Regions from separate parts of the Blastococcus brunescens genome, predicted to be linked through region 2. Evidence: predicted binding sites of a transcription regulator. Region 2 holds the regulator's gene; each other region holds the start of a gene.

Region 1 (9,677 bases), 1.5 Mb from region 2:
CACCACCCCACAGGGCGACGACGGTATGAGATGCAGACCGGCCCCGACATGAGCAAACGGTCGCCCGCTCCCTCAGGACCCAACAGCGCGCCTACGACCCCCGCACTCCACGCGATCCACTTCCACACGCCACCGAAGCGACGCCGTACTGAGGACCGACCGAAGCCGGCGGCCGAACTGGTCAGCGTTCCACCCTCGAGCACCACCCCAGAAACACCCGACCCATCGGTAGTGACGGGCCATCGCGTCCTGGGCGCGGCTCTGGACCACCCTCACGAGGAGAGCGGCCAGTGCTCCTTAGAAAGGAGGTGATCCAGCCGCACCTTCCGGTACGGCTACCTTGTTACGACTTCGTCCCAATCGCCGATCCCGCCTTCGACGGCTCCCTCCACAAGGGTTGGGCCACCGGCTTCGGGCGTTACCGACTTTCGTGACGTGACGGGCGGTGTGTACAAGGCCCGGGAACGTATTCACCGCAGCGTTGCTGATCTGCGATTACTAGCGACTCCAACTTCATGGGGTCGAGTTGCAGACCCCAATCCGAACTGAGACCGGCTTTTGGGATTCGCTCCACCTCACGGTATCGCAGCCCTTTGTACCGGCCATTGTAGCATGTTTGCAGCCCTAGACATAAGGGGCATGATGATTTGACGTCATCCCCACCTTCCTCCGAGTTGACCCCGGCAGTCTCCTATGAGTCCCCACCATCACGTGCTGGCAACATAGGACGAGGGTTGCGCTCGTTGCGGGACTTAACCCAACATCTCACGACACGAGCTGACGACAACCATGCACCACCTGTGCACGACCCTTACGGACCCACCATCTCTGGAGGATTTCCGTGCATGTCAAGCCTAGGTAAGGTTCTTCGCGTTGCATCGAATTAAGCAACATGCTCCGCCGCTTGTGCGGGCCCCCGTCAATTCCTTTGAGTTTTAGCCTTGCGGCCGTACTCCCCAGGCGGGGCGCTTAATGCGTTAGCTGCGGCACGGAACTCGTGGAATGAGCCCCACACCTAGCGCCCAACGTTTACGGCGTGGACTACCAGGGTATCTAATCCTGTTCGCTCCCCACGCTTTCGCTCCTCAGCGTCAGTTGTTGCCCAGAGACCCGCCTTCGCCACCGGTGTTCCTCCTGATATCTGCGCATTTCACCGCTACACCAGGAATTCCAGTCTCCCCTGCAACACTCTAGTTTGCTCGTATCGACTGCAGACCCGAGGTTGAGCCTCGGGATTTCACAGCCGACGCAACAAACCGCCTACGAGCTCTTTACGCCCAATAATTCCGGACAACGCTTGCACCCTACGTATTACCGCGGCTGCTGGCACGTAGTTGGCCGGTGCTTCTTCTGTAGGTACCGTCACTTCCGCTTCGTCCCTACTGAAAGAGGTTTACAACCCGAAGGCCGTCATCCCCCACGCGGCGTCGCTGCGTCAGGCTTCCGCCCATTGCGCAATATTCCCCACTGCTGCCTCCCGTAGGAGTCTGGGCCGTGTCTCAGTCCCAGTGTGGCCGGTCACCCTCTCAGGCCGGCTACCCGTCGTCGCCTTGGTAGGCCACTACCCCACCAACAAGCTGATAGGCCGCGGGCCCATCCCCAGCCGATAAATCTTTCCACCACCAGACCATGCGGTCAGCAGTCATATCCGGTATTAGCCCCAATTTCTTGGAGTTATCCCAGAGCTGAGGGCAGGTTGCCCACGTGTTACTCACCCGTTCGCCACTGATCCCCCGCAAGCGGAGTTCACCGTTCGACTTGCATGTGTTAAGCACGCCGCCAGCGTTCGTCCTGAGCCAGGATCAAACTCTCCGTAGATGAATTTGAACCAGCTGAGAACCGCGAGCTGACACTCGCGATATCAATCAACCAAAGGAATCCCAAACCAGAACCCGAAGGGCCCCGGCACGGGGTAATACTTGGCACTGACTTTCGGCACGCTGTTGAGTTCTCAAAGAGCGGACGCGCAACAACTCCACCCTCACGGGCTTCCCTGCTGGCTGGATGTCCAACACTACGCCGGTTTCCAGCCCCCGCCACAGCGGGGCACCTGGACCGGCGGACCTCCCGGTCCGCGCGGCGCATGGAGAACCATACACGGTCTTCAGGGCCCCTTGCAGGGGGTCCCGGCCCTTCAGGAGGCTCGCCCTGGGCGTGCGAGCAACAAGGGGTGGGGTCGCCCCTGCCCGTGTCAGGCGGGGATGCTGGGTTCCCTCACGCGACGCCGGTCGGCCGGAACTGCACGCTGACCCGAGGCCCCACGGGCTTCGTCGTCTTGGGGATGCAGTGCTCCCAGGTGCGCTGGCACGAGCCGCCCATGACCACCAGGTCGCCGTGCCCCAGCGGGAAGCGCAGACTCTGCCCGCCCTTCGCCGGGCGCAGCAGCAGTGGGCGAGGGGAACCGAACGACACGATCGCGACCATCGTGTCCGTGGAGCGGCCGCGGCCGAGGCGATCCCCGTGCCACGCGACGCTGTCGCGCCCGTCCCGGTACAGGCACATGCCGGCGCTGACGAAACGGTCGGCGGGCTCGACCCCGTAGTACCGGTTCAGCGCGTCGCGGGCCTCGGTCAGCAACGGGTGCGGCAGCGTCTCCCTGCCGCTGTACCAGCGCAACAGGCGCGGGACAGCCACCTCCCGCTCGTACATCTGGCGGCGGTCCTCCCGCCAGCCGATGTCGCCCAGCAGCACCTCCAGCACCTCGTCCGAGCCGGCGACCCAGCCGGGCAGGTGGTCGACCCATGCCCCGTCGCTGAGCTCGTGCCGTCTGACGTGGCCGGCCAGTGGCCCGAGCGTGGCTTCCTCGGCCAGGTCCCACATGGAGGGCTGACTCGGCCCCGCCCAGAGGCCCGGCCTCGTGCCGAGGCTCACCGCGAGCTCGCGAGGGGTGCGGAGGACGGGATCCTTCTCCGAGTGCCGAGGGGGCGGGGTCCTTGCCCATGGGGGCACGTTACTCCGACTTTCGCACAGGTGTGCGAAAGGCTGTGGATACGGCCTCTCTGCAGGGTCCTGCGCCGAGCGTGCGAGGCGTGGGGGCAGAAGAGGACCCCGTCCTCCTCGGGACGGGGCCGTCAGGCGGTGAGGGCCAGGGCGAAGGGCAGCACCCCGGCCGCCCCGCGCGGCGGAGCTCGCGCCCCGCCACGGTCATGGTCCAGCGGGAGTCGGCGAGATCGTCCACGAGCAGGATCGGCGCGGACCCGGCCTGGGTCAGGCCGTCGCGCAGCTCCGGTCCGACGACGATGCGGTCCCACACGGCCGCCAGCCGGAAGGCGCTGTTCCCGCCGGGCTGACCGGTCGGTCCACCGTGCTGGAGCGTCATCTCCCCAGGTAGGGCAGGCGCCCCAGGCGGGCCAGCCCCTGCGCGAGCCCGGTCACCAACTGCGGCCGGCGGCGGGAGGGGATGGCAACGACCGCACCCGGCCGCTCCTTCCAGTCCCAGGACCCGAGCACCCGTGCGCACGCCCGGATGAGCTCGTCGTCCGGGGGTAGATCGGAGATCGACCGCTTCACGGGTACGTCGAACGCGGCGTCCGGGTCCTCCTCGATGCTGGGGGCCTCCAGGTCGACGACGCCGCCGAGACCGTCGTCCCCGAGCAGCGTCCGCAGCCGCTGTCCCCAGCCGAGGTCGGTCAGCCGGGCGACCGCCCGGCCCGTCTCGACCTGGTCAGCGGCCGCGATCTTGCCCTTGACGTCGACACCCAGCCGGTCGGCGCCGGTGGGCCACTGCGCCCGGGGCGCCAGCTCCACCCCGGCCGGTCGAGCGCGGCTGACGCCGCTTCCGCCGCGGCCTCGGGGACGTCGGCCGAGTACCAGGGACCGGCGCACACGTCGCAGCGCCCGCACGGCGCCGCCGTCGGGTCGTCGAGAGCCTCCTGCAGGAAGGCCATCCGGCACATCGCCTCGTCCACCGGCCTGGCGTAGGCGATCATCGACCGCTGCTCCGCCTCGCGGGTGCGCGTGACGCGGGCGTAGCGGTCGGCGTCGTAGACCCACGGCTGCCCGGTGGAGCGCCACCCGCCCTGGACCCGCTCCACCGCGCCGTCGACGGCGAGGACCTTGAGCAGCAGCTCGAGGCGGGACCGCCGGACGTCGGCCACCGTCTCCAGACGGGCCACCGACCAGGCCTTGCCGTCGGCCATCGCCGTCAGCACCGCGGCCGCATGGTCCTCCCGCGGCATCGACGAGGTCGCGAACCACTGCCAGATCGCCAGGTCCTCGGGGCCGGGGAGCAACAGGACGTCGGCGTGCTCGACGGCGCGGCCGGCGCGGCCCACCTGCTGGTAGTAGCTGACCGGCGACGACGGTGCACCGAGGTGGACGACGAAGCCGAGGTCGGGCTTGTCGAAGCCCATGCCGAGCGCCGAGGTGGCCACCAGCGCCTTCACCTCGTTGTTGCGCAGCGCCTCCTCGGCGTCCTTGCGGTCGGCGTCGTCGAGCCGGCCGGTGTACGCCCGCACCTCGTGGCCGGCGCCGCGCAGCAGCGCGGCGGTCTCCTCCGCAGCCGCGACGGTCAGCGTGTAGACGATGCCACTGCCCGGCAGGTCGCCGAGGTGCGCGGACAGCCACGCCAGTCGGGCACGGTCGGAGGGGAGCCGGAGGACGCCGAGCCGCAACGAGTCACGGGAGAGCGGGCCCCTGACCGTCGTCACCTCCACGCCTCCGGAGCCCAGCTGCTCGGCGACGTCCGCGACGACGCGCTCGTTCGCGGTCGCGGTGGTCGCGAGCACCGGCGTCCCGGCCGGGAGCGTGCCCAGCAGATCGCGGATGCGGCGGTAGTCGGGGCGGAAGTCGTGCCCCCAGTCGGAGACGCAGTGCGCCTCGTCGACGACGACCAGGCCACACCGGGCGACCAGCCCCGGGAGCTGCTCCTCGCGGAAGCGCGGGTTGGTCAACCGCTCGGGTGAGACCAGCAGGACGTCGACGTCGTCGGCGGCGAGGCGAGCGGCGATGTCGTCCCACTCGGTCATGTTGGCGCTGGAGATCTCCACGGCGCGGATGCCCGCACGCGCGGCGGCGGTCACCTGGTCGCGCATCAGCGCCAGCAGAGGGCTGACGAGCAGGGTCGGACCCTTGCCGCGGCGACGGAGCAGCGCGGTGGAGACGAAGTAGACAGCCGACTTGCCCCAGCCGGTGCGCTGGACGACCAGCGCCCGCTGGGAGCGTTCGACGAGCGCCGACACCGCGGCGTCCTGCCCCTCGCGGAAGACGGCGTCGGGGCGACCGGTCAGCTCGCGGAGGATGGCGAGCGCCTCGTCAGCGATCTCGGACGGCGGCGCAGCGGTGGTCATGCCCCGACAGTAGGCACCGTGGACGACGGAACCGACCTCCCGGCGGCAGCTGTGGAGGAGAGGGGAGAATCCACAGCGATGCGATCCCAGGAGGGCCTGCCGCCCGACAACCACGTCCACACCCACTGGTCCTGGGACACCGCCGACTCCTCGACGATGCGCCGGGCCTGCGAGCGCGCGGTCGCACTGGGCCTGCCGGCCATCGCCTTCACCGAGCACCTGGACTTCACCGTCTGGGACCCCGACGACCGCGCGACCGACGAGGGCCTGGTCGACCGGCACGCGTCCCGGCACGCCGAGATCGACGTGGCGGGCTACTTCGCCGAGCTGGCCGAGGTGCGCGACCGGTTCCCGGAACTGCGCATCTGGTCGGGCGTCGAGACCGGCGAGCCGCACCTGTTCTCGGCCAGCGTGGCCGCCTACCTGCGCGACGCCCCGGTGGACCGGGTCCTCGGCTCGCTGCACTCGCTGTCGAAGGACGGTCGCCTCTACGGCGTCGGCCACCTGCTCTGGGACGACGCCGACGCCACGATGCGCCGCTACCTCGGCGAACTGGTGGACATGATCGAGACCAGTGACGTCTTCCAGGTGCTCGCGCACGTCGACTTCCCGCGGCGCTACTGGCCGGGAGGAACCCAGCGCTACGTGGAGAAGACGTTCGAGGAGGAGTACCGCGCGGTGTTCCGCGCGCTGGCCTCCTCCGGTCGCGCTCTCGAGATCAACACGAGCAGCCCGCTGGCCTCGGTCGACCAGATCCGCTGGTTCCACGAGGAGGGCGGCGACGCGGTGAGCTTCGGGAGCGACGCGCACCAGCCGGCCGCCGTCGGCCAGCAGTTCCGACTGGCCGTCGACATCGTCGAGGCAGCCGGTTTCCGCCCCGGTCGCGATCCGTTCGACTTCTGGCGGCGCTGAGCTCGACCGGAACAAGTACTTCACCGCTAAGGAAACTGCCGCTAGGGTCTCCAGGATGACGTCGCGCCGTGTGGTGATCGCTCTGGGCGGCAACGCCATGACCGGACCCGACGGGTCGGCGACGGTCCAGGCGCAACGGGATGCCATCCGTGCGGCGGCCGAGCACGTCGCCGACGTCGTCGCGGCCGGCGTCGAGGTGGTCCTGACCCACGGCAACGGCCCGCAGGTGGGTAACCTGCTGGTCAAGAACGAGATGGCCGCACAGGTCGTCCCGCCTGTGCCGCTGGACTGGAACGTCGCGCAGACCCAGGCGACGATCGCGTTCACCGTCGCCGACGAACTCGACGCGGCACTCGAGGCCCGCGGGCTCGCGCAGCGCACCGCCGGGTTGATCACCCGCACTCTGATCGACGTCGACGATCCCGGCTTCCGGGCGCCGTCGAAGCCGGTGGGTCGATTCCTCCCGCGCGAGGAGGCGGAACAGTTCGTCTCCCTCGGCCAGATCTGGGAGGACCGCGGCGAGAAGGGCTGGCGCCGGGTCGTGGCGAGCCCCGAGCCGCGATCCGTCGTCGACTCGCCCGCCATCCGCGCCCTGGCGGCGGCCGGCTTCGTCGTCGTCTGCGCCGGGGGCGGCGGCATCCCGGTGACCGACGACGGCCTGGACGGCGCCGGGCTGCGCGGGGTCGAGGCCGTTATCGACAAGGACCTGACCGCCGCGATCCTCGCCACGCAGCTGGACGCCCACAACCTGGTCATCGCCACCGACGTCCCGAACGTGATGGTCGACTTCGGCACGCCGTCCCAGCGGCCGCTCGGCCGGGTGACCGTCGCCGAACTCCGCGAGCACGCTGCAGCGGGTCAGTTCGCCCGGGGCAGCATGGGGCCCAAGGTCGAGGCCGCCCTGCGCTTCGTCGAGGGAAGCGATCCCGCCGACGGACGGCGCAGAGCCGTCATCACCTCTCTCGAGCACATCGCCGACGCCGTCAGTGGCGACGACGCCGGCACCGTCATCACCGCCTGATCCGTAGCCAGTCCCTGAGAAGGAGTGCCAGTGCCCGCACCGATCGAGGTCCGCAAGGTCCCGCTGCACAACGTCAGCGACGCCTCCGAGCTCGCCAAGCTCATCGAGGACGGCGTCCTGGAGGCCGACCGGGTCGTGGCGGTCATCGGCAAGACTGAGGGCAACGGCGGGATCAACGACTACACGCGGATCATCGCCGACCGCGCCTTCCGCGAGGTGCTGCTGGAGTTGGGCTCCCGCTCCTCGACGAGGTCAAGCAGATCCCGATCGTGTGGTCCGGCGGCACCGACGGCGTGATCAGCCCGCACGCCACCGTCTTCGCCACCCTCCCGGAGGACGCGGTCGAGAAGACCGACGAGCCGCGGTTGACCGTGGGGTACGCGATGAGCGACGTCCTGCTGCCCGAGGACATCGGCCGCGTCGCGATGGTGGAGAAGGTCGCCGAGGGCGTGAAGCAGGCGATGGAGGCCGCCGGCATCACCGACCTGGCCGACGTGCACTACGTGCAGACCAAGACGCCGCTGCTGACCATCGACACCATCCGCGACGCCCACGAGCGCGGCCAGACGACCATCCTGGAGGAGCCGCACGGCTCGATGGACATCTCCAACGGCACGACGGCGCTGGGGATCGCGGTGGCGCTCGGCGAGATCGAGATGCCGACGCAGGAGCAGATCATGCGCGACCTGTCCCTCTTCAGCGCCGTCGCCTCCTGCTCCTCGGGCGTCGAGCTGGACCGCGCGCAGATCGTCGTCGTCGGCAACGCCCGCGGGCACGGCGGCAACTACCGCGTCGGCCACTCGGTGATGAAGGACGCGCTCGACCAGGACGGCATCTGGAACGCCATCCGCGACGCCGGCCTCGAGCTGCCCGAGCGCCCGCACCACACCGATCTGGGCGGCCGGCTGGTCAACGTGTTCCTCAAGTGCGAGGCGTCGCCGGACGGCAAGGTCCGCGGGCGGCGCAACGCGATGCTGGACGACTCCGACGTCTCCTGGCACCGCCAGATCAAGGCGACCGTCGGCGGCGTGACCGCGTCGGTGACCGGCGACCCGGCCGTCTTCGTGTCGGTGGCCGCGGTGCACCAGGGCCCGTCCGGCGGAGGCCCGGTCGCCGCGATCGTCACGGCGTAGATCCTCGAGGCTTAGATCGTCAAGGCGTAGGCGTTCGGAGCGGGTGAGCTGACGTCCGGTTCTGAGGTCGGGATCGGACGTCAGCGCACTCTGCCGCGCTCGAGCTAGGCGAAGCTGCCCCAGAGGCCGCCGGGCACGGGGACGGCCTTGGCCAGTGGCGCGGTCAGGTCCACAGGCTCGGCGGCCGACGGTGACACCGGCGCCGGGACGGGCGGCTTGCCGCGGCGACGGTCAGGCATGCCGGGGACGACGAAGCGGTAGGTGGCGTCGACATCCCGGACGGCGAAGACGTCCTCGTCCTCACCGGCGTGGTGCAGGACGACGGTGTCGAACCGCTCCGCGACCCGGTGCAACGCCTCGGCGTCGGAGACGTCGATGACCGTGGTCCCCGGGGTGAACGAGGCCACGGGCAGGATCCGGTCGGCATGCCGCACGAGGAACTGGTCCGCGACGTCGCCCCGTCCGATCCGGCCCACCCACGCCCCGCCGCCCAGAGCGACGAGCGCGAGGAGGAGGGCAGTGCCGGCGATCTTCTGGGCGACGCCCAACGGCAGTGACACGGCGAGGACCTGCAGGCTGCGAGGCACGACCTTCTCGATGTCCACCGCCGTCTGAACACTCGGCGAGAGGGCCGTGGGTTCGGTGGCAACGGGCCGGAGCACCATCGGATCGAGCGTGAAGTCCAGGCCGGCCGGCGCGGCGGCGGTGAAGCTGCGCCCCTCCACGGTGCCGGTCGTCTCGACGACGGGAGTGACGGTGAGCGTCGCGGAGCCGCCGGCGGTACCGATCTCGGCGTGGTGCCGGTCGAGCAGATCCCTGGCCGCGCCGGTGTCGAGGGGACCGATGCGGTCCCCGTCCCGTTCCGGAAGGCGACGACGGGACCGCTGGTGACGAGTGCGCTCCAGCCGTCCGGCGCGGTGACCACGACATCGAGGCGCAGCGTCCCGGTGATGTCGTCGAGTCCGGGTGCGGTCACGGCGTTGGCGAAGGAGACACTGAGGTCTTGCACGAGGGAGGTCCAGACGGTGTCGCCGGTCGTGACCATGCCGGAGGGGTAGGTCGTGCCGACCACCGCCTCGCCGGTGTAGGTGAACTCGCCCTGCTGGATCACCTGCACCGTGCGCGAGTCCGTCCGGGTGGGCGGTAGTACGAGCAGCACGACGCAGCTGGCGGCCGCGACGACAGTCACCCCCGCGGCGCCCAGCGCGACCTGGCGGGCCCGTGCGCGCGTCACCGCGGACGCTCCGCCGGCCGGCGTCGGGATGGCCGTGCGGGACAGCGCCGGCAGCGCCGCTCGGGCCCGGGCCGGCACGGAGGAGCCGG
Region 2 (9,677 bases):
TCATGCCGGCCGGCTCGAAGCGCATGTTGGTGAACTTCTGGATGTAGGTCTCCAGCGGCACACCGTGCTGCAGCGCGATGGACAGCGAGATGGAGAAGGCGTCCATCACGCCGGCCAGCGTCGAGCCCTGCTTGCCGAGCTTGAGGAAGACCTCGCCGAGGCTGCCGTCCTCGTACATGCCGGCGGTCATGTAGCCCTCGGCGCCGGCGACGCTGAAGGACGTGGTGACGCTCGTCCGCTTCTTCGGCAGCCGCTTGCGGACCGGGTGGGACAGCGCGCCCGGGGCGGTGGCCTCGGCCGCGACCTCCTCCTTGGTGCCGTCGTTCTTGCCCTTGCCGCCAGAGAGCGGCTGGCCGACCTTGCAGTTGTCGCGGTAGATCGCCAGCGCCTTGAGGCCGAGCTTCCAGCCCTCGAAGTAGATCTTCTCGACGTCCTCGATGGTCGCCGACTCGGGCATGTTGACCGTCTTGCTGATCGCGCCGGAGATGAACGGCTGCACCGCGGCCATCATGCGCACGTGGCCCATCGGGGAGATGGCCCGCTCCCCCATCGCGCAGTCGAACACCTCGTAGTGCTCCGGGCGCAGGGTCGGCGCGTTGACGACATGGCCGTGCTCGGCGATGTACTCGACGATCGCCTCGATCTGCTCCTCCTGGTAGCCCAGGCTCTTGAGCGCCCGCGGCACGGTCTGGTTGACGATCTGCATGGAGCCGCCGCCGACCAGCTTCTTGAACTTGACCAGCGAGAAGTCCGGCTCGATGCCGGTCGTGTCGCAGTCCATCATGAAGCCGATGGTGCCCGTGGGTGCCAGCACCGAGGCCTGCGCGTTGCGCCAGCCGTTGTCGGCGCCGATCTCCAGGCACTCCTGCCACTGCTGGGTGGCCGCCTTCAGCACGTCGGCGTCGTCGGCGCCGACCGGCCGGATGGCGTCGTTGGCCGCGGCGTGCTTGCGCATGACCCGGGCGTGGGCCGTCGCGTTGCGGGCGAACCCGTCGTAGGCACCCACGATGCCGGCGAGTTCCGCCGACCGGCGGTAGGCCGTGCCGGTCATCAGCGAGGTGATGGCCGCCGCGAGGGTCTGACCGCCGCGGGAGTCGTAGGCGTGGCCGGTCGCCATGAGCAGCGCGCCCAGGTTGGCGTAGCCGATGCCCAGCTGCCGGTAGGCGCGAGTGGTCTCACCGATCGGCGCGGTCGGGAAGTCGGCGAAGCAGATCGAGATGTCCATCGCGGTGATGACCAGCTCGACGGACTTCACGAAGGTCTTCGCGTCGAACGTGCCGTCGGCCTTGAGGAACTTCATGAGGTTCAGCGAGGCCAGGTTGCACGAGCTGTTGTCCAGGCTCATGTACTCCGAGCACGGGTTGGACGCGTTGATCCGGCCGGTCTCGGGGTTGGTGTGCCAGTCGTTGATCGTGTCGTCGTACTGGATGCCCGGGTCGGCGCACTCCCAGGCGGCCTGGGTGACCTTGCGGAACAGCGTCTTGGCGTCGACGGTCTCGATGACCGACCCGTCCATGCGGGCACGCAGGCCGAACTCGGTGCCCTCGTCCACCGCGCGCATGAACTCGTCGGAGACGCGCACGGAGTTGTTGGCGTTCTGGTACTGGACGCTGGTGATGTCCTTGCCGCCGAGGTCCATGTCGTAGCCGGCGTCGCGCAGCGCGCGGATCTTGTTCTCCTCGCGGGCCTTGGTCTCGATGAACTCCTCGATGTCGGGGTGGTCGATGTCGAGGACGACCATCTTCGCCGCGCGGCGGTGGCGCCACCGGACTTGATGGTGCCGGCCGAGGCGTCGGCACCGCGCATGAAGCTGACCGGTCCGGAGGCGGTGCCACCGGAGGAGAGCAGCTCCTTGGAGGAACGGATGCGGGAGAGGTTGAGGCCGGCACCGGAGCCGCCCTTGAAGATCAGGCCCTCCTCGCGGTACCAGTTCAGGATCGAGTCCATCTCGTCGTCGACGGCAAGGATGAAACACGCGCTGACCTGCTGCGGGGCGCTCGTGCCGACGTTGAACCACACCGGGGAGTTGAAGCTGAACACCTGGTGCAGCAGCATCCAGGTGAGCTCGTGCTCGAAGATCTCGGCGTCACCCTCGCTGGCGAAGTAGCCGTGCTCGCGGCCGGCGGCGCCGTAGGTGAGCACCACCCGGTCGATCAGCTGACGCAGGCTGCTCTCCCGCTGGGGCTGGCCGACGGCGCCACGGAAGTACTTCGTGGTGACGATGTTGGTGGCGTTGATGCTCCACTCGGCGGGGAACTCCACACCGCGCTGCTCGAAGTTGATCGAGCCGTCCCGCCAGTTGGTCATGACGACGTCGCGGCGCTCCCAGGTCACCTCGTCGTAGGGGTGCACACCGGCGGTGGTGAAGACTCGCTTGATCTTCAGGCCCTTGCCCCGGCTCGGCGCCTTGGCCGTGCGTCGGGTGCGGGAGCCGGCCAAGCGGTCGTCGGTCTCGGTCATGGTGTGGAGCTCTCCTGATCGTCATTCGCTGTGTCGTGTGCGCGGTGCGGTGCTGCGCGATGGGTGGATCGGAGGGCCGGGGAAGAGCCGCGATCGTTCGGTGCTGGTTCTCTGCCTGTCCTGGTGCTCTGCGTCGAACTCGTGTCTAGCTGGTGGTACTGACAGTTCTCAGGCGCCGGTGAGGGTGCCCGAGGAGACGGATCCGGGCGGCTCGGCGACCTGCTGCTGCCGGGCCTTGAGCTCGGCGATCTCCTTCTCGAAGTCGGCCACCGAGGTGAAGGAGCGGTAGACGCTGGCGAAGCGCAGGTAGGCGACCTCGTCGAGCTCCCGCAGGGGCCGGAGGATGGCCAGCCCCACTTCGTTGGCGGGCACCTCTGCGACACCGGTGGCGCGGATGGCGTCCTCGACCTGCTGCGCGAGTTTCTGCAACTGGTCCTCGTCGACCGGCCGCCCCTGGCAGGCGCGACGGACACCCGCGACCACCTTGGAGCGGTTGAACGGCTCGCTCACCCCGCTGCGCTTGACGACGGCGAGCACGGCCTCCTCGACCGTGGTGAACCGGCGCCCGCACGTGGGGCAGGAGCGGCGACGACGTGTCGTCGCTCCCTCGTCGGCCTCCCGCGAGTCGATGACCCTGCTGTCGGCGTTGTGGCAAAACGGGCAGCGCATCGCGGAGACCTCCTTCCGACCAGTCGGGGCCGTCCGACGGCCGGTCCTGTGGACCCTCCTGGGGACATCCGGTGGACGTCCCGGGAGAACCTGGGGACCAGCCTGTGGACAGGCTTACAACTCTGTAACTACTAGATGTAGGGGAACCCTAGGCCGAGCCACACAAGATGTGCAAGCGATCCGACGCTCGGCGTGTTCCGTCCAGACACTGCTGTCACCAGGGAGGACATCGCTCCCCACGAGTCACACGACACGCCGGGAGGACGCGCCGGGGCGTCGGGTCGGCCCGACGACGAGGCCGCCGGAAGCTCGCCTGCGATCACCGATCACCTCCGCAGGATGCGGGCGCCGTCGGACCGACTCCGGCTCCGGCGACCGGAGAGCACGACCCGTGCGGCGCCTCGCTGCCGACCGCGGACGCTCCCGCGGTCGCTCGCCGGCAGCCGACCGTCGGCACACGTCCGAAGGCGGGAAGGAGGGCCGCGCCGCGCCCCGAGGTCCGCCGGCGGGAGCCGGCGTGGCGCGCGAGGAGAACGCGCCGAGACCTGGAAATCAGACGCCGCGGACGGACCCGTCGACGCGGGGACGGCGGGCGTGGGGCACGTGGTCGCTGAGACGCATCGGACGCGTCAGCAGCTCGGGCTCGAGACCGTCGGGTGCCGTCCAGCCGGCACGCGGCGCGGAATCCTCCGGCCGAACCGCCGGACGCGACCTCGACGGACCGTCGACGGGGCCGGCGGACACGCGAGCCGTGGCCGACGCGCCCTCGGACGCGGTCCGACGCAGGCCCGTGTCGGCCGGCCGCTGCTGCCCGAGGTCTCCGGCCGCACGGTGCCGGCCCGGAACCGCCGGCGCCGCTGAACGGGCCGGGGTTCCTTCGGGAGCACGCCGACGGCCGACGGCCGGAGCCTCGCCGGTCTCCGGTGCGCGCCGACGCCCGACCGCCGGGGACTCAGCCGTCTCGGGGCGCGGCGGCGCCCGGTAGCCTGCTGCTCCGCCTCTTCCGGCGCCCGGCGGCGGCCCACGGAGGCGAACTGCGCCGTCTCGTCAGCGGTCCGGCGCCCACCGGCCGGCGGGAGATCCCGGACGACGGAGAGGTCGCGCACCATCGGCAGTCCGGCCGTGACGGCTCCGTCGGCATCTGCCGAGCGACTACGGCGGCCGGACGGGTGCCGCGCGACGGACATCTCCTGCGTTCCGGGACCGAACGCCGCCCGACGCTCGGGCCGTGCCGCCACGGCGAGGTGCCGCTCCGGCAGGCGCAGTGACCCCAGATCGGTCCACGCCGTCTCCTCGACACCCCCAGGACGACCCGCACCCACACCTGGCAGGAGCCACTGGCGTCGTGCCGCCAGCCGAGGAGCTCGCCCGCCCACCACGTTCCTGCCTGATACACCTCGACAGCCTGGGGTTGACTGGTGAACACAGCTGCTCGGTTCTCCATGGCGCCTGACACGGGACGACCGTAAGCGCTGGAGTGACCACTGAGTGTGAAGACGCCCGCACTGAGGGTTGACGAAGTCGCGCCCCGACGTTGTGGACCTATTGCCGTGGCGCGATCGCCGCGGCGGGCCAGAGGTGTCGTAACCACCTCTGCCCAGCGTTCGTGCTGGTCAGGAGAGCGGACCAGGCGGAGACGCCGAGCGGAGCGCACACCCTGCATCACGGGAGGAGGAGCTCCTGCCCCGGCACCAGGTCGGCGCTCCGGAGGCCGTTCAGCTCCTGGATCCGGTCGATCACCGACCGCACGTCACCGTCGACCTCGAGGGAGGAGGCGATCGACCACAACGTGTCGCCCGGCTGCACCACGACACTGCTCCCCCGCCAGCCGCAACCCGTCGGATCCGCCACCGAGGAGCGGACCCACCCAGGAGCCCAGCGCCACGCCCAGAGCCAGTGCCATCACGACGGCGAGCCGCCGGGCACGACGGGTCAGCCGCAGGCCCACCGAGGGGCCCTCGTCGGGACCGTTCGCCGGGCGACCCCGCCGGACCCCGCTGCTCGGACCGTCATCCCCTCCGGCCGCGGCGCGGAGATCCGGCGCGCAGGAGGCGCCGGGGTGAGGGAGGCCGGCAGACACCCACGCGCGACGGGCTGCGGCGTGAGGGCCGGGCGAGGGGGCGCGCGAGGAGGCGACGGCCCCGGCGCCGGCGTGCACCACCACGAGGCGGGGCCGCCACGGCGCCTGGACCTCCTCGTCGAACTCCAGCACGGCCTGCGCGACACTTCCCATGACCTGTCCTCCTCACCTCTCGTGCTCGACCTTTGGTCGAACGCCTGTTCGAATCGAACGACTGTTCGATGTGTACCGCATGGGTCCGACGAAAGCCACCGGACACGACCTGCGACTTCGAACATGTGTTTGATCGATGCCGCGAGAAGCGCTACCGTCCGATGGACGGACACAGGCGCTGCGCGAGCGGCGGACGAGGAGGCGACGTGGCGGAGAAGAGCGGGAGCTCAGGCGGCCGCAAGGCGGGGGCGGACGCCGGCGCGACGGCGGGAACGGCAGCGGTCCGCTCGTTCCCCGACCGGGGTGCCGACGGCGACGGCCTGACCCAGCGCCAGCGCCGGGTCCTGGAGGTCATCCGCGACTCGATCGAGCGGCGGGGCTATCCCCCTCGGTCCGCGAGATCGGCGAGGCGGTCGGCCTGTCGTCGGCCTCCTCGGTCGCCCACCAGCTCTCCGTCCTGCAGAAGAAGGGCTGGCTGCGGCGCGACCCCAACCGGCCCCGCGCCCTCGACGTCCGGCTGCCCGGCGACTCCCCGCACCACCTCCCGGCAGCCGCAGAGCTCACCCAGGGGACGACGCGCAGCTCTCGGCCCCGACGTACGTCCCGCTGGTCGGCCGCATCGCCGCCGGTGGGCCGGTGCTCGCCGAACAGGCCGTGGAGGACGTCTTCCCCTCCCGCGCGAGCTCGTCGGCGAGGGAACGCTCTTCATGCTGAAGGTGGTCGGCGACTCGATGGTCGAGGCCGCCATCTGCGACGGGGACTGGGTGGTGGTCCGGCAGCAGCCGACCGCCGAGAACGGCGAGATCGTCGCCGCGATGATCGACGGCGAGGCCACGGTCAAGACCTACAAGCGACGCGACGGCCATGTCTGGCTGCTGCCCCACAACCCTGCCTACGAGCCCATCCCGGGCGACGACGCGACCGTCCTCGGCCGGGTCGTCAGCGTCCTGCGCCGCGTCTGACAGCGGGCCCCGTCCCGCTCACCGCTCGCACGCTCGCGGTGAGCCTCCTGACGGGGCCACGCGCCTCAGGGCCGGCGGCGCAGCATCCCACCGATCCAGACGACCACCGTCGCGACGCCTGCCGCGATCAGCGCCGAGGTCCAGGGCGACATCCCCGACCTGGTCAGGTCGCTGAAGCTCAGGACCGCCCCCTCGGGGGCCGGCGTCGTGGCCTCGACGGTCGCCGGGGCGAGGGCGACGCGGGTGAGATCGGCGGGCAGCCCCTCGCTGGTGACCAGCAGGCTCTGCCCGTCCGCCGCGAAGGTGATCGCCTCGCCCTGGGGCGAGGTCGGCAGCGGGATGACCGACGGTTCGCCCGAGAGGGCGCCGACGACATCGCTGCCGGTCAGCGGCCAGACATAGGCATCTGTGTACGTGCGCAGGGCCAGGCGCTGACCATCCGCTGACACCGCACCGCCGGTGACCAGCAACTGCCCGACGCTGCCCACGGGCCCGCCCGCCGTCCCGGTGAGCGTCATGGAGACGCCGGCGACCTTCGCCAACGCCACGGTGCCGCCGTCCACGAGGGCCGTCGTCGGGCTGTACACCCCGCTCGCGCCGAGCACCTCCTTGGTCACCACGTACGGGGTCCCGTCCGGCGCGAGGAGGAGGGCCTCTGCGTCGTGGGGCCCGTCCGGATAGGTGAGCCGGAAGATGCCGGTCGAACCGTCGGGCCGGAGGGCCAGCAGCGCCACGGTCGTCCGCGTGCCGTTGTTGTCGCCCGTGTCGGCCAGCCAGACGGTCCCGTCCGGACCGACCGCCATGTCCTCGGGGTCGTAGGGGTCCAGCGCGGCTGTGTGCGAGTCGACGACCTGGCACGAGGCGTCCAGCAGGTGCACGGCCAGCTCCTCGCCGCCGTCGTTCATGGCCAGGACGCCGCTGTCGACGGCCACGATCCCGGAGATCTCCGCCAGCCGCGGGTCACTGACCTGGCACTGGACGGCCGTCGTCGCGACCCCGTTCTCGGCGTACGCGGGCAGGGCGGACCCGAGGACGAGGCCGGTCCCGAGGGCTCCCCGGCGACCAGCAACCGTCCCCGCACGCCGCTACGCGGTCTGCCGGCCTCGGGCACGTACCCAGCGTGACAGAACGATTGCATCGAGTCGGTGAACCACGCCCAACAGGACGATTCCCACCGCGGCGCCGACGATCGCGTCGGTGATCCAGTGGAAGTCCAGCGACACCATCGAGATGCCGGTCGCGACGGGCCCGGCGAGGCTCAGCCACCAGAACGCGCGCTGCACACGGGCGGGGAGCTCGAACTCCACGGCCAGCCAGCGCGCCACGCCCCACATGATCACCGCGTTGGCCACGTGACCCGACGGGAACGAGGCGCCGTCGGCGTGGAAGAACAGCTCGTCGGGGTGTCCGGGCGCCGTCCGGCCGGTGCCGAACTTCAGCGCGTACACCCCGACGGTGAGCGTGCCGAGGGCGAGCAGGACGCGGAGCAGGGGAGCCAGGTGCGCCGCCGCCAGGCCAGGTAACCGACCAGGATCGCCAGCACCACGAGGATGGTGGCGCGGCCGCCGAGCTGGGTGATCGCCCAGACGACCGGGTAGGCGGACGAGTCCCGCAGGCCCCACCCACCGATGATCTCCGAGACGCGCAGGTCGGTCCGTTCGAGGACGCCGCCGGCGAGCAGGTCGACGGTGATGAGGCCGCCCACCACGAACGCGAGCAGCATCAGCCACCATGGCGGTCGGCCGATGGAGACGACACGCGTCTGCTCGGGCACGCCGGCGTCCCACACCACGCCGCTCGTCACGCCGTCACCGTACCGGGCCGTGACCTGTCCGTGATCCGGACGAGCCGGTTCCTCGCCCCCGGGGTCAGGCGACCGGATCGGCGAACTGCTCGAGCGTCGCGGCGAGTCCGCCGTCCACCCGGGCGCTCAACCGGGTCCCGGCGTCCTCGTGCCGCTCGCTGAGCACCTCTCCGTCGCGATGCACCCGGGCGACCAGGTCACCCCGGTCGTAGGGCACCAGCACGTCGACGTCCACGTCCGGGTGCGGCAACCGTCCGGCGATCAGCTCGCGGAGACCCTGGATGCCGGCGCCGGTCCGGGCCGACACCCAGACCGCGCCGGGCAGCGCCCGCCGCAGGGTCAGCACGTCGTCCTCGGTCATGGCGTCGACCTTGTTGACGACGATGACCTCCGGCACGGATGCCGCATCGATCTCCCCAGGACCACCCGGACGGCGTCGATCTGGCCCAGCGGGTCGGGATCGGAGCCGTCCACCACGTGCAGCAGCAGGTCTGCCGCCGCCACCTCCTCGAGCGTGGAACGGAACGCGTCGACCAACTGGTGCGGCAGGTGCCGGACGAACCCCACCGTGTCGGTGAGCGTGTACTCCCGGCCGTCGGGCGACTCCGCGCGGCGAACCGTCGGGTCCAGGGTGGCGAACAACGCGTCCTCCACCAGCACCCCGGCGCCGGTGAGCGCGTTCAGCAGGCTCGACTTCCCGGCGTTCGTGTACCCGGCGATCGCCACGCTCGGAGTCGCGTTCCGGTCGCGGCCGGACCGCTGGGTGGCCCGGGCGGTCGCCATGCCGGCGATCTCCTTGCGCAGCTTGCTCACGCGCGCCCGGATGCGTCGTCGATCGGTCTCGATCTTGGTCTCACCGGGACCACGGGTTCCGATGCCGCCACCGCCGGCGACCCGGCCACCCGCCTGCCGGGACAGCGACTCACCCCACCCCGCAGCCGCGGCAGCATGTACTGCATCTGGGCGAGCTCGACCTGCGCCTTGCCCTCCCGGCTGCTGGCGTGCTGGGCGAAGATGTCGAGGATCAGCGCCGTCCGGTCGACGACCTTCACCTTGAGGATCTTCTCCAGCTGGTTGAGCTGACCGGGCGTGAGCTCACCGTCGCAGATGACGGTGTCGGCGCCGGTCGCGCCGACGATGTCGCGGATCTCGTTGGCCTTGCCCGATCCGACGTACGTGGCGGCGTCCGGCTTGTCACGCCGCTGGCTGACCGCTTCCAGCACCTGGGAGCCGGCCGTCTCGGCCAACGCGGCGAGCTCGGCGAGGGACCGGTCGGCGTCGGCCTGGGTGCCCTCGGTCCACACCCCCACGAGCACGACCCGCTCGAGGCGCAGCTGCCGGTACTCGACCTCGGTGACGTCGGCGAGCTCGGTGGACAGGCCGGCGACGCGGCGCAGCGCTCCGCGCGCCTCGAGCGCGTAGGAACCGGTGGTGTCGTCGGGCGCGTCCCACTGCCCGGCGGGCGCGGGTCGGGTCTGGTCGTCGAAGGGGACGTCAGGAGCGGTCGTCATCGTCTCCAATGTGGCATGCCCCGTCGTCGGGGTCACCT
Region 3 (9,677 bases), 1.3 Mb from region 2:
GCACGTGGCCGGCGGAGCTGACGACGAGCTCATGCGGCCGCTGGACTTCGCCCCGGTGCCCGGAGGCCCCGCGCGGGACCTGTTCGCCGACGGGGTGGTCGAGGCGGAGCTCGACCGGCTCGCGGATGGTCAGCAGCCGGACGGCGGCTGGGCCGTCGACTTCGGCAGCTTCTCCCCGCGGCGTCCCTCGAGTGGCGCGGACACCGGACCGTCCAGGCGCTGATCCTGCTGCGCGCCAACGGCGTCCTGTCCTGATCCCGGTCCCGCCGGGACCCGGCTCATGGCGGCCTGCCATGCCCGTCACAGGTTCTCCGCAGGTCGGGATCGCACCGTCAGGACCGACGCGGCCGTCGAGGTCGCCGGAGATGACGGAGGAACCGCGATGCGCGAGCACGAGCAGGAGCGCAACCAGCAGCTGACCGGCGCGCGCCGGCGGTGGGCCCGGTCAGCGGCCCTGGTGGGCAGCGGCGTGGTAGCGGGCGGCGTGGTGGCGGGCGGCATTTTGGCCGGCACGCTGACGGCGAACGCGGCGGAGAACGACGGGCCCACCTCCACCGACGGCGTCTCCGCTGAGTGCGCCGACGGCCGGGGAGGTGGCCTGGGCGGCCACGGGGAGGAGCTCACCGGCGAGACGGCGGCGTCCGTGGAGGAAGCGGTGCTCGCCGGGTACCCCGACGCCACGATCGGCCGGCTGCACACCGACCCCGACGGCGCCTACGAGGCGCACATCCTGACGGCCGACGACGAGCGACTGACGGTCGAACTGGACGAGTCGTTCGCGATCACCGGCACCGACACCCACGACGGCGCCGGCCCGGGACGCGGCCATGGCCCCCACCCGGGCCATGGCGCTACGAGCAGCGAGTCCACGGACGACGACGGCACGGACGACGACGGCACGGACGACGACGGCACGGACGACGACGGCACGGACGACGACGGCACGGACGACGACGGCACGGACGACGACGGCACGGCCAACGGGGCCACCCCACGAACTGAGCGGTCACCCAGCTACTTCCCTCCCGCGGGCACCAAAGGTCGGGGTATCCGCCTCGTCGGGCGCACGGCTCGCCTCGGACCGGCGGCCGTGCGCTCGGTGGGCGGGATGCCCAAGTGCCGCTGGGGCACCCCGGGGCCGCGACCGGCGGCGAGTGCCCGTTCCCTGATGCGAACGCTCTCTGCGTCAGAACGTCTCCGCGTCAGAACGGCGGTGGGTCGGCGGCCGGGTCGTGGGGTGGAGGTTCCTGACCGGGGGTTCCTGGCCGGGTGGTCGCAGGCCGGGTGGTCGGGTGGTGCGGGTGATCCCGGACGGGCTGGTGACGTACAGGGTGCCGTCGGGGTCCATGCGGAAGGTCCAGCCGCGGGCGAAGGTCTTCAGCCGGTGGTGGGATCGGCAGGCGCAGCACAGGTTCGAGCAGGTCGTGGCGCCGCCCCGGGCGTGCGCGACTACGTGGTCGAGGTCGGCCCAGCCGACGCGCTGCCCGCAGTTGGGAAACCGGCAACGACGGTCACGGGTCTTCACGAACCGCCGCTGCGCCGAGGTGGGCTCGTAGGAACCGGTCGGCGGTGGCATCCCGGCTACCGTGCAACTGCACTCCGCGTCGGCGGGGTGGTCGGTGTCGGCGGGGTGGTCGGTGTCGGCGGGGTGGTCGGTGTCGGCGGGGTGGTCGGTGTCGGCGGGGTGGTCGGTGTCGGCGGGGTGGTCGGTGTCGGCGGGGTGGTCGGTGTCGGCGGGGTGGTCGGTGTCGGCGGGGTGGTCGGGGCAGCCTCTCGCGGCCAGCCGGGCCAGCTCCGCTGCGCTGAGGGTCGCGAGCAGACGGCCGTTGGGGTCGGTGAGCGCGAACGTCAGCGTCCCGCCCTCGGGGGTCTGCAGGCCCAGGGCGCCCACCCGGCGCAGCAGGTCGCGCAGCTGGGCGGCGCTGAGACCGAGCCCGTTGACCTCCCCGCCGCGGGTCGAGGTGCCCGCCACCCCTCCAGGGCGGCGGACACGGCCAGGTTCACCGTCACCCCGGGCAGGCCGGAGTCGGCCGGGCGCAGGATGAGCATGGCGTGGATCGCCGCCCGGATGGCCCCGATCGGCCGCGGGTCGCCGTCGGCCTTGGCCATCGCGGCCAGTTGGTCGATCACGTCGTAGCAGGCCGCGGCCTCGGCCACGGGCAGGTCGGTGGACAGGGTGGCCATGCCGTCACCGGCATCGGCGCAGCGCACGTCAGCGGCCCGCTGCGCCTCCTCGTGCCGCTGCCCGACCGCGTCGGCGTCCAGTTCGGCCAGCAGCTCCAGCGCTCGCGCTCGCAGCCGGGCCACCGACAGGTCACCGGCCCCCGGCAGCAGCACCCCTCCACCGCGCCGGCCACCCCCGGCGGGCTGTGCTGCAGCGCATCGGCCAGCGCCGAGGCCCGCCGCTCGTCGATCTCCCCCGGGCCAGCGCGGCGAACGTCGCCGGCAACCTGTCCCGCCACGTGAACGCCCGCCGCGCCCGCACCGCCGCCGTCCCCGGCCCAGATTGATCGCGTGCGCGACCTCGTCGGGGAAGAACTCGCTCACCCCGGCGAACTCCGGATCGGTCCTGCGCCAGCCGCGCCGCGCCCCCGGCGTTCCCGGCGCCGGATCCTCCCCATCGGGCCGCAGCTCCGCCAGCCGCAGGATCAGCTCCGCCTCCCGCGCGGCCTCCCGCGCCCGGTTGCGCTGGATGCGACCGAGTTCCTCGGCGACCCGCTCGTCATCCAGCAGACGGGCAGGCAGACGCGACACCGGCTCCGGCTGGACCGCCAGCCAACCCGCCAACAACTCCTCCACCGGAGAGGCGTCCACCGTCTGCTGCACGGATCGAACATACGTGCGACCAGTGACAAATTTCCGCGGACGAGGTGAGGTCTCATGGCACGACGGCCACAGCCGCGTCGCGCGGTCGTTCGACGCGTTCCGACCGGAGGACGACGGAGCGACATCGCACCGATGACGCTCAGGCAGCGCAGTCGACCAGCCGAGCGGGACGGTCGTGCCGGGGCGGGGATCAGGCGGGGTGGGGATCAGGCGGGGCGGAGGACGGCGACCAGGAAGTCGGAGTCCGGCTCGAACGGCCGAAGGTCCCAGGTGGACAGCAGCAGGTCCGGCTCCCATCCCGCCGCACGCGCGTCGGCCAGGAAGTCGTCGAACTCATACCCGCGGCCCGCGCCGAAGCCGATGACGGCCCGGCCGGCGTCGGTGATGTGCGCGCGCAGCCGGCGCAGGACGGCGCCCCGCGTCGACGGCGCCAGGAAGGTCATGACGTTGCCGGCGCTGACGATCGCGTCGAACTGCCCGTCCACGCCCCGCGCCGGTAGATCGAGCTCGGCCAGGTCCCCCACCAGCCAGCGCGGGCCCGGGTGGTCCTCCTCCGCCGCCGCGATGAGCACCGGGTCCACGTCCACGCCGACCACCTCGTGCCCGGCCCCGTGCAGGAAGCCGCCGACCCGCCCCGGACCGCATCCGGCGTCGAGCACCCGCGAGCGGCGGGCCAGCATCGCGTCGACCAGCCGCGCCTCCCCACCAGGTCCATCCCCTGTTCGGCGAGAGTGCGGAAGCGCTGCACATAGGCGGCCGAGTGCTCGGGGTCCTCCTGAGTCATCCGGGTCCACATGCTGGGTTCGGTCGCCGGGTGCTCGGTCATAGCGCCGTTCTACACGGGATCGACCAGCACGCCCGGGTTGAGGATCCCGGCCGGGTCCAGCGCCGCCTTCACCGACCGAAGCGCGACGGCGAACGGCTCGGGGCGCTGCCGGTCGTAGCCGGGACGGTGATCGCGGCCGACGGCGTGGTGGTGCGTGACCGTCGCGCCGAGGCGGCCGAGCACGTCCGTCGCCGCCGTCTTCACGTCGTCCCACATGGCCACCTCCGAACCGGGACGGCCGGCCGCGATCACGGTGAAGTACGGGGCGACCCCGTCCGGGTAGACGTGGGTGAACCGGCAGTTCATCAGGCCCGGTGCCCCGGTGACCTCCTGCACGGCCGCGCCGACCTCCTCCCGCACCGTCGCGTACAGCTCGTCGAGGCGGTCCCAGGTGCAGGCCGTCTCGAACGTCTCGACGAGCGCGCTCATCCGCGCCAGGCCGTCGCGGACGTAGGGCATCCGCAGGAACGCCGAGCGCCAGGCGTCGGCGGCGGAGTTGCCCCCACCCTCCCCACCGGAGTCCTTCCCCCGCCCCCAGCGCGGACGACGCCGCCGTGGTCCCGGGCCAGCTCGGTCAGCTCCGCCATCCGGCTCTCCACCGGGTGCACAGACGACTCGACGCCCAGCACGAGCACGCACTCCCCGCCGTCGACGCGCCGGACAGGGCCGCCTCGCCCGGGTCGAGCAGGCGGCAGTTCGCCGGATGCAGCCCGGCCTGGGCGATCGCTCGAACCGCGGCCATGGCCGGGACCATGGACGGGAACGTCACCGACGTCGAAGCGGTGAACCGCGGCCGGTCCTGCAGCCGCATCCAGGCCTCGGTGATGACGCCGAGCGTCCCTTCCGAGCCCAGGAACAGCCGGTCCGGCGACGGCCCCGCCCCGAACCCGGCAGCCGCCACGACTGGCTGACGCCGATCGGCGTGACGACGCGCAGCGACTCCACCAGGTCGTCGATGTGCGTGTGCAGGGTCGCGTAGTGGCCGCCGGCGCGCGTGGCCAGCCAGCCGCCGAGCGTGGAGAACTGGAAGCTCTGCGGGAAGTGGCGCAAGGTCAGGCCGTGCGGGCGCAGCTGGGCCTCCAGCACCGGGCCGAGCGCCCCGCCCTGGATCCGCGCCGCCCGGCTCACGGGGTCGATCTCGAGCACGCGGTCCAGGCCGGTGAGGTCCATGGACAGCCACGGACGGTCGCCGCGGTACTCCACGCCACCGACGACGGAGCTCCCGCCGCCGAACGGCACGACCGCGGCGCTCGCCGACCCGGCCCAGTCCAGCAGGCGGACGACGTCGTCCTCCGTCGCCGGGCACGCCACGGCGTCCGGCGCGCCGGCCAGGTCCCCCGCCAGGGCGCGGACGACGTCCCGGTAGGCCTTTCCGTACGTGTGCCCGGCGCGCACGGCGGGGTCGACGGTCACGGGCAGCGACGCCGGCGGGCTCAGCCGGGACGGCGGCAGCTCCAGGTCCGCCAGCCGAGGAACGGGCCGGGGCCGGTCGGGTAGCCCCGGCAGCATGCCGGCGAGCGCGATGCACTCGTCGTCCCGAAGGGCGCGATCGGTCGTGCCCCATCCCCACCAGGAGCGATCGGCGGTCATCGGCCCTCCTGCAGGGGCCCGCCCCCGCTGGGGGCACCTCCCGCTTGCGGGGAGCGAGTGGTGGGGGCAGGAGGGTCCTGCGACCAGTCGGGCGGATCGGCGGGTTCGAGCAGCGGGTCGTCGGCGGCCAGCGTGCGCACCGGGCCGGGCGCCGTGCGCGGCCCTCGAAGCGCACCGTCACCCGCCCGAGGCCGCGGCCCCACACCCACCCGGCGCCGAGCTCCGCGTGGCGGACATCCTGCCCCGGCCACCAGCGGCGCTCGGCCGGCAGGGCAGCGTCGGGCGCGGGCTCGGGCGCGTCCACGGCGCTGATCACGTCGGGAAGCGGCTCACCCTCCCCGGCCAGCAGCTCTTCGGCGAACAGGTCACCCTGCGCGTAGACCGACAGCCCGGACACTCCGACGCCGAGCAGCCGCAGGCCGCCCTGCGTGCCCGCCTCCGCGAGCAGCCGGCGGGCCGTCGTGGAGATCGTCCGCACGTCGTCGGTGGGCTGCGGCAGGGTCTGCGAGCGGGTCAACGTGGTGAAGTCGTAGCGGCGCAGCTTCACCGTCACCGTGCGCCCGGAGAAGGCCGACGTCTGCAGCCGCCTGCCCACGCGGGCGGCCATCGAGTCGATCTCGCGCCCCAGCACGTCGAGATCGGTCAGGTCGCGCTCGAAGGTCTCCTCGTGCGACACCGACTTCACCCCGCGGTCGGGGACCACCGGCCGGTCGTCCTCGGCCCGCGCCAGCGCGTACAACCCCGACCCGTGCGCCCTGCCGGCCAGGGCCACGAGGTCGGGCAGCGACTTCGCGGCCAGGTCGCCGACCGTCTTCACGCCGATCTGGTGCAGTCGCTCGGCCGTCGCCGGTCCCACGCCGCCGAGACGGGTCACCGGCAGCGGGTGCAGCACCTCGAGCTCGCACCCGGGCGGGACGACGACGAGCCCGTCCGGCTTCTGCAGGTCCGAGCCGATCTTCGCCATGAGCTTCGACGTCCCGATCCCGACCGAGCCGGTCACTCCCCGGTCGCCTCGGCGATGCGCTCCTTGAGCCGACGACCGATCTCCGTGACGCCCTCCACCGAGAGCTCGTGACCCTCGTCGGCGGCGAGGTCGACGTAGGCCTCGTCGAGCGACGCCGGCTCCACCAGCGGGGACAGCTCCCGCAGCAGGGCCATGACGACGTCGGAGGTCGCGCGGTAGGCGGCGAACCGGCCACCGAGGAACGCCGTCCCCGACGGACACCGTCGCCGCGCCTCCGCCGTGGACATCGCCGACCGGGCGCCGAAGGCCCGCGCCTCGTACGACGCCGTGGCGACGACGCCGCGCCCGCCGACGCCGCCGACCACGACGGGGCGGCCGCGCAGCGACGGCTTGTCGCGCTGCTCGACGGCGGCGAAGAAGGCGTCGAGGTCGAGGTGCAGCACACTCGCCTCCCGTCGCATGCACCGATGATCGCCCGTGCTGCCGACATGCGGTGTCCCACCCCGTTCACACGACTGTGGATTTCCTTGCCCCGGTCGTATCGCAACTGAGAGCCTTCGGGTCCGGTCGTGGTGAGGAGGACGCACGGAGTGGCAACGGTCTTCTTCGTCATCGGTGCCCTCGGTCTGGTCGTGCTCCTGCTGTCCCTCTTCGTCGGGGAGCTCGGCGATCTCGGGATCGGAGATGTCGACGCCGACGGGCCGTTCTCCGTGCCGGCGATCGCGGCGCTGCTCGGCGGCGCCGGCTTCGGCGGTGCCGCGGCGACGAGCCTGCTGCCCGAGGACCTGCCGGACGGCGTCGCCGCGGTGCTGGCGCTGGCCGTCGGGCTCGCCGTCGCCGTCCCGCTGGCATGGGGGCCGTCCGGCTCTCCCACGCGCTCAAGGACATGCCGACTCAGCCGACCCTGACCCGCCATCACCTCATCGGTGCTCAGGGCGTCGTCGTGTCGGCCGTGCCGAGCCCCGGTCTCGGCGAGGTCCGGTTGGCCGTCGCCGGCCAGCAGCTGAAGTTCTCCGCCCGCAGCGACGTGCCGCTGCCCGCCGGGACGCCGGTCTACGTGGTCGAAGCCCTCAGCGAGACCGCGGTCGAGGTCGTCTCGACCGCCCCCGAGAACCACCCCTACCCGGAGGCGAATCCCCGTGACGCTGATCTACGCCATCGGCGGCATCGCCGTCCTGGTCGTCCTGCTGGTGCTGCTGATGCTGTCCCGGATCAAGGTCGCGGGCCCCAACCAGGCCTTCATCGTCACCGGACGCCAGGGCAGGGAGGTCACCAGCGACAGCGGCGTGATCTCGCGCGACTCCTCCGGGCAGAAGGTCGTGCTCGGCGCGAGCGTCTTCGTGCTGCCGGTGGTCCAGAAGCTGCACACGATGGACCTGTCCAGCCGCCGGATCCCGGTCGGTATCCGGGGAGCCGTGTCGCTGCAGGGCGTCAAGTGCGACCTCGAGGGTGTCGCGATCGTCAAGGTCGGCGGTTCCGAGAGCTCCATCCGCGCCGCCGCCCAGCGCTTCCTCAACCAGCAGCAGGGGATCGACACCTTCACCTCGGAGGTGCTCGCCGGTGCGCTGCGGTCGATCGTCGGCCGGCTGACCATCGAGGAGATCATCCGCGACCGCGCCGCGTTCGCCTCCGCCGTCGCCGAGGAGGCCGAGTCCTCGCTCACCGGCCAGGGCCTCGTCCTCGACACCTTCCAGCTGCAGGACATCCAGGCCGAAGGGTCCTACCTCGCCGACCTCGGCCGCCCCGAGGCCGCCCGGGTGCTCAAGGAGGCCAGCATCGCCGAGGCGCGGGCCCGGCAGGCCGCCCAGCAGGAGCAGCTGCTCGCCGACGAGGCGATCGCCATCGCCCAGCGCCAGCTGGCGCTCAAGCAGGCCGAGATCACCGCCGAGACCGACGCCGCCACGGCGCGCGCGGCCGCGGCGGGTCCGCTGGCCCAGGCCGCGCAGGACCAGGCCATCCTCGCCGAGCAGGAGAAGGTCGCCGTCCGGACGGCGTCGCTGACCGAGCGGCAGCTGGACACGAAGGTGCGCCGCCCCGCCGACGCGGAGCGCTACCGCGTGGAGCAGGAGGCAGAGGGCCGCAAGAACTCGGCCATCCTGACCGCCGAGGCGCAGCGGCAGGCGACGATCGCTGCCGCCCAGGCCGCCGCCGAGCAGGCCAAGCTCTCCGGCGAGGGCGAGCGGGCCCGCCGGTCGGCGCTGGCCGAGGCCGAGGCGATCGAGGGTGCCAAGCGCGGTGAGGCGGAGAAGCTGCGCCGCGAGGCCATCGCCGACGCCGTCGAGCGCGAGGGTGCCGCCGAGGCGGCCGCGATCCTCGCCCGCGGTCAGGCCGAAGCCGAGGCCCTGGACGCCCGCTCGGACGCCTTCGCCAAGTACGGCGAGGCAGCGATCCTGGAGATGCTGGTCAAGGTGCTGCCCGACGTCGTCGGCGCGGCCGCCGCACCGCTGTCAGCGGTGGAGAAGATGACCGTCATCTCCTCCGACGGAGCCGGCGCGCTGGGCAAGTCGGTCGCGGCCAACGTGGCGCAGGGGCTGCAGCTCTCCGGTGACCTGACCGGCATCGACGTCGGCGCGCTGCTCCGCCGGCTCGGTGGCGCCGACGGGGTCACCCGGGTGCCGATCTCCTCCGACGGCGACGCAGCTGCGGCCAACGGCGCCACGGGCTGAGCTGGCGTGAGCGACCTGGACGAGCACGGCCGGCCCCAGCCGCCGCTGGACGGCGACGAGACGGCCACGCTGCTGGGCTTCCTCGACCTCCAGCGCGCCACCCTCGACTGGAAGACCGCCGGCCTGGACGCGGACGCCCTCCGGGTGTCGGTCGCCGCGTCGACGGTGACCCTCGGCGGGCTGCTCAAGCACCTGGCACTCGTGGAGTCGCTCTGGTTCTCCCTGTGGCTGCACGGACGCAGCCCCGGACCGCCGTGGGAGACCGTGGACTGGGACGCCGATCCCGACTGGGCCTGGCACTCGGCGGTCGACGACGCACCCGAGGAGCTGCGCGCGCTCTGGGAGGGCGCCGTGGACCGGGCCCGTGCAGCGGTGGCCGAGGCGCTCACCGACGGCGGCCTGGGCAGGCCGGCCACGGTGCCGCCCTGGGACGACGACAGCCGCCCCACCCTCCGCTGGATCGTCGTCCACATGATCGAGGAGTACGCGCGGCACAACGGCCACGCCGACCTGATCCGGGAGTCGATCGACGGCCAGACCGGCGAGTAGGCGGTTGGGTTCGCCGTGGGCCGGAGCGGCGACACGGCTGCCGAACGGTCCTAGGGTCCCGGCGCATGAGCGTGATGGCGCAGGCGCGGGCCGAGCGCGAGGACCTCCTTGAACTGGTGGAACGGCTCACCCCGGAGCAGTGGCGCACGCCGTCGCTGTGCGAGGGCTGGACCGTGCGCGACGTCGTCGCCCACGTGCTGAGCTACGACGAGCCGAGCCTCCGGGAGCTGGCGGTCCGCTTCGCCCGCGGCCGCTT

Evidence for each region. The regulator LexA, encoded in region 2, represses DNA repair genes until DNA is damaged. The targets are predictions, from matches to a motif close to TCGAACANNTGTTCGA.
Region 1: the regulator LexA is predicted to act here: its motif matches at 2,963-2,978, upstream of U6N30_RS31125 (alpha-ketoglutarate-dependent dioxygenase AlkB).
Region 3: the regulator LexA is predicted to act here: its motif matches at 2,830-2,845, upstream of U6N30_RS29640 (DUF222 domain-containing protein).

What each region holds. Positions count from the first base shown of each region.
Region 1 covers NZ_CP141261.1:4,620,024-4,629,700, reverse strand. The annotation lists rRNA gene U6N30_RS31130 (16S ribosomal RNA) at 302-1,818, opposite strand; gene U6N30_RS31125 (alpha-ketoglutarate-dependent dioxygenase AlkB) at 2,215-2,871, opposite strand; gene U6N30_RS31120 (hypothetical protein) at 3,316-3,747, opposite strand; gene U6N30_RS31115 (RecQ family ATP-dependent DNA helicase) at 3,630-5,288, opposite strand; gene U6N30_RS31110 (histidinol-phosphatase HisJ family protein) at 5,367-6,200, shown strand; gene U6N30_RS31105 (carbamate kinase) at 6,256-7,221, shown strand; gene U6N30_RS31100 (ring-opening amidohydrolase) at 7,252-7,518, shown strand; gene atzD (cyanuric acid amidohydrolase) at 7,491-8,354, shown strand; gene U6N30_RS31090 (hypothetical protein) at 8,459-9,079, opposite strand; gene U6N30_RS31085 (S24/S26 family peptidase) at 9,585-9,677, opposite strand, start outside.
Region 2 covers NZ_CP141261.1:3,096,888-3,106,564, forward strand. The annotation lists gene U6N30_RS20740 (vitamin B12-dependent ribonucleotide reductase) at 1-1,741, opposite strand, end outside; partial or broken gene U6N30_RS20745 (vitamin B12-dependent ribonucleotide reductase) at 1,819-2,460, opposite strand; gene nrdR (transcriptional regulator NrdR) at 2,629-3,129, opposite strand; gene U6N30_RS20755 (LysM peptidoglycan-binding domain-containing protein) at 4,792-4,938, opposite strand; partial or broken gene U6N30_RS34340 (hypothetical protein) at 5,499-5,807, shown strand; gene lexA (transcriptional repressor LexA) at 5,728-6,324, shown strand; gene U6N30_RS20765 (hypothetical protein) at 6,390-7,256, opposite strand; gene U6N30_RS20770 (phosphatase PAP2 family protein) at 7,410-7,772, opposite strand; gene U6N30_RS20775 (hypothetical protein) at 7,760-8,128, opposite strand; gene U6N30_RS20780 (HflX GTPase family protein) at 8,193-8,525, opposite strand; partial or broken gene U6N30_RS34345 (HflX-like GTP-binding protein) at 8,489-9,677, opposite strand, start outside.
Region 3 covers NZ_CP141261.1:4,399,791-4,409,467, reverse strand. The annotation lists gene U6N30_RS29655 (hypothetical protein) at 1-223, shown strand, start outside; gene U6N30_RS29650 (hypothetical protein) at 446-829, opposite strand; gene U6N30_RS29645 (HNH endonuclease) at 1,187-1,891, opposite strand; gene U6N30_RS29640 (DUF222 domain-containing protein) at 1,849-2,826, opposite strand; gene U6N30_RS29635 (class I SAM-dependent methyltransferase) at 3,033-3,506, opposite strand; gene U6N30_RS29630 (FAD-linked oxidase C-terminal domain-containing protein) at 3,662-4,291, opposite strand; gene U6N30_RS29625 (FAD-linked oxidase C-terminal domain-containing protein) at 4,227-4,463, opposite strand; gene U6N30_RS29620 (FAD-binding oxidoreductase) at 4,418-5,242, opposite strand; partial or broken gene U6N30_RS34910 (DinB/UmuC family translesion DNA polymerase) at 5,682-6,206, opposite strand; gene U6N30_RS29605 (Y-family DNA polymerase) at 6,239-6,649, opposite strand; gene U6N30_RS29600 (hypothetical protein) at 6,797-7,114, shown strand; gene U6N30_RS29595 (flotillin family protein) at 7,346-8,872, shown strand; gene U6N30_RS29590 (DinB family protein) at 8,879-9,421, shown strand; gene U6N30_RS29585 (maleylpyruvate isomerase family mycothiol-dependent enzyme) at 9,487-9,677, shown strand, end outside.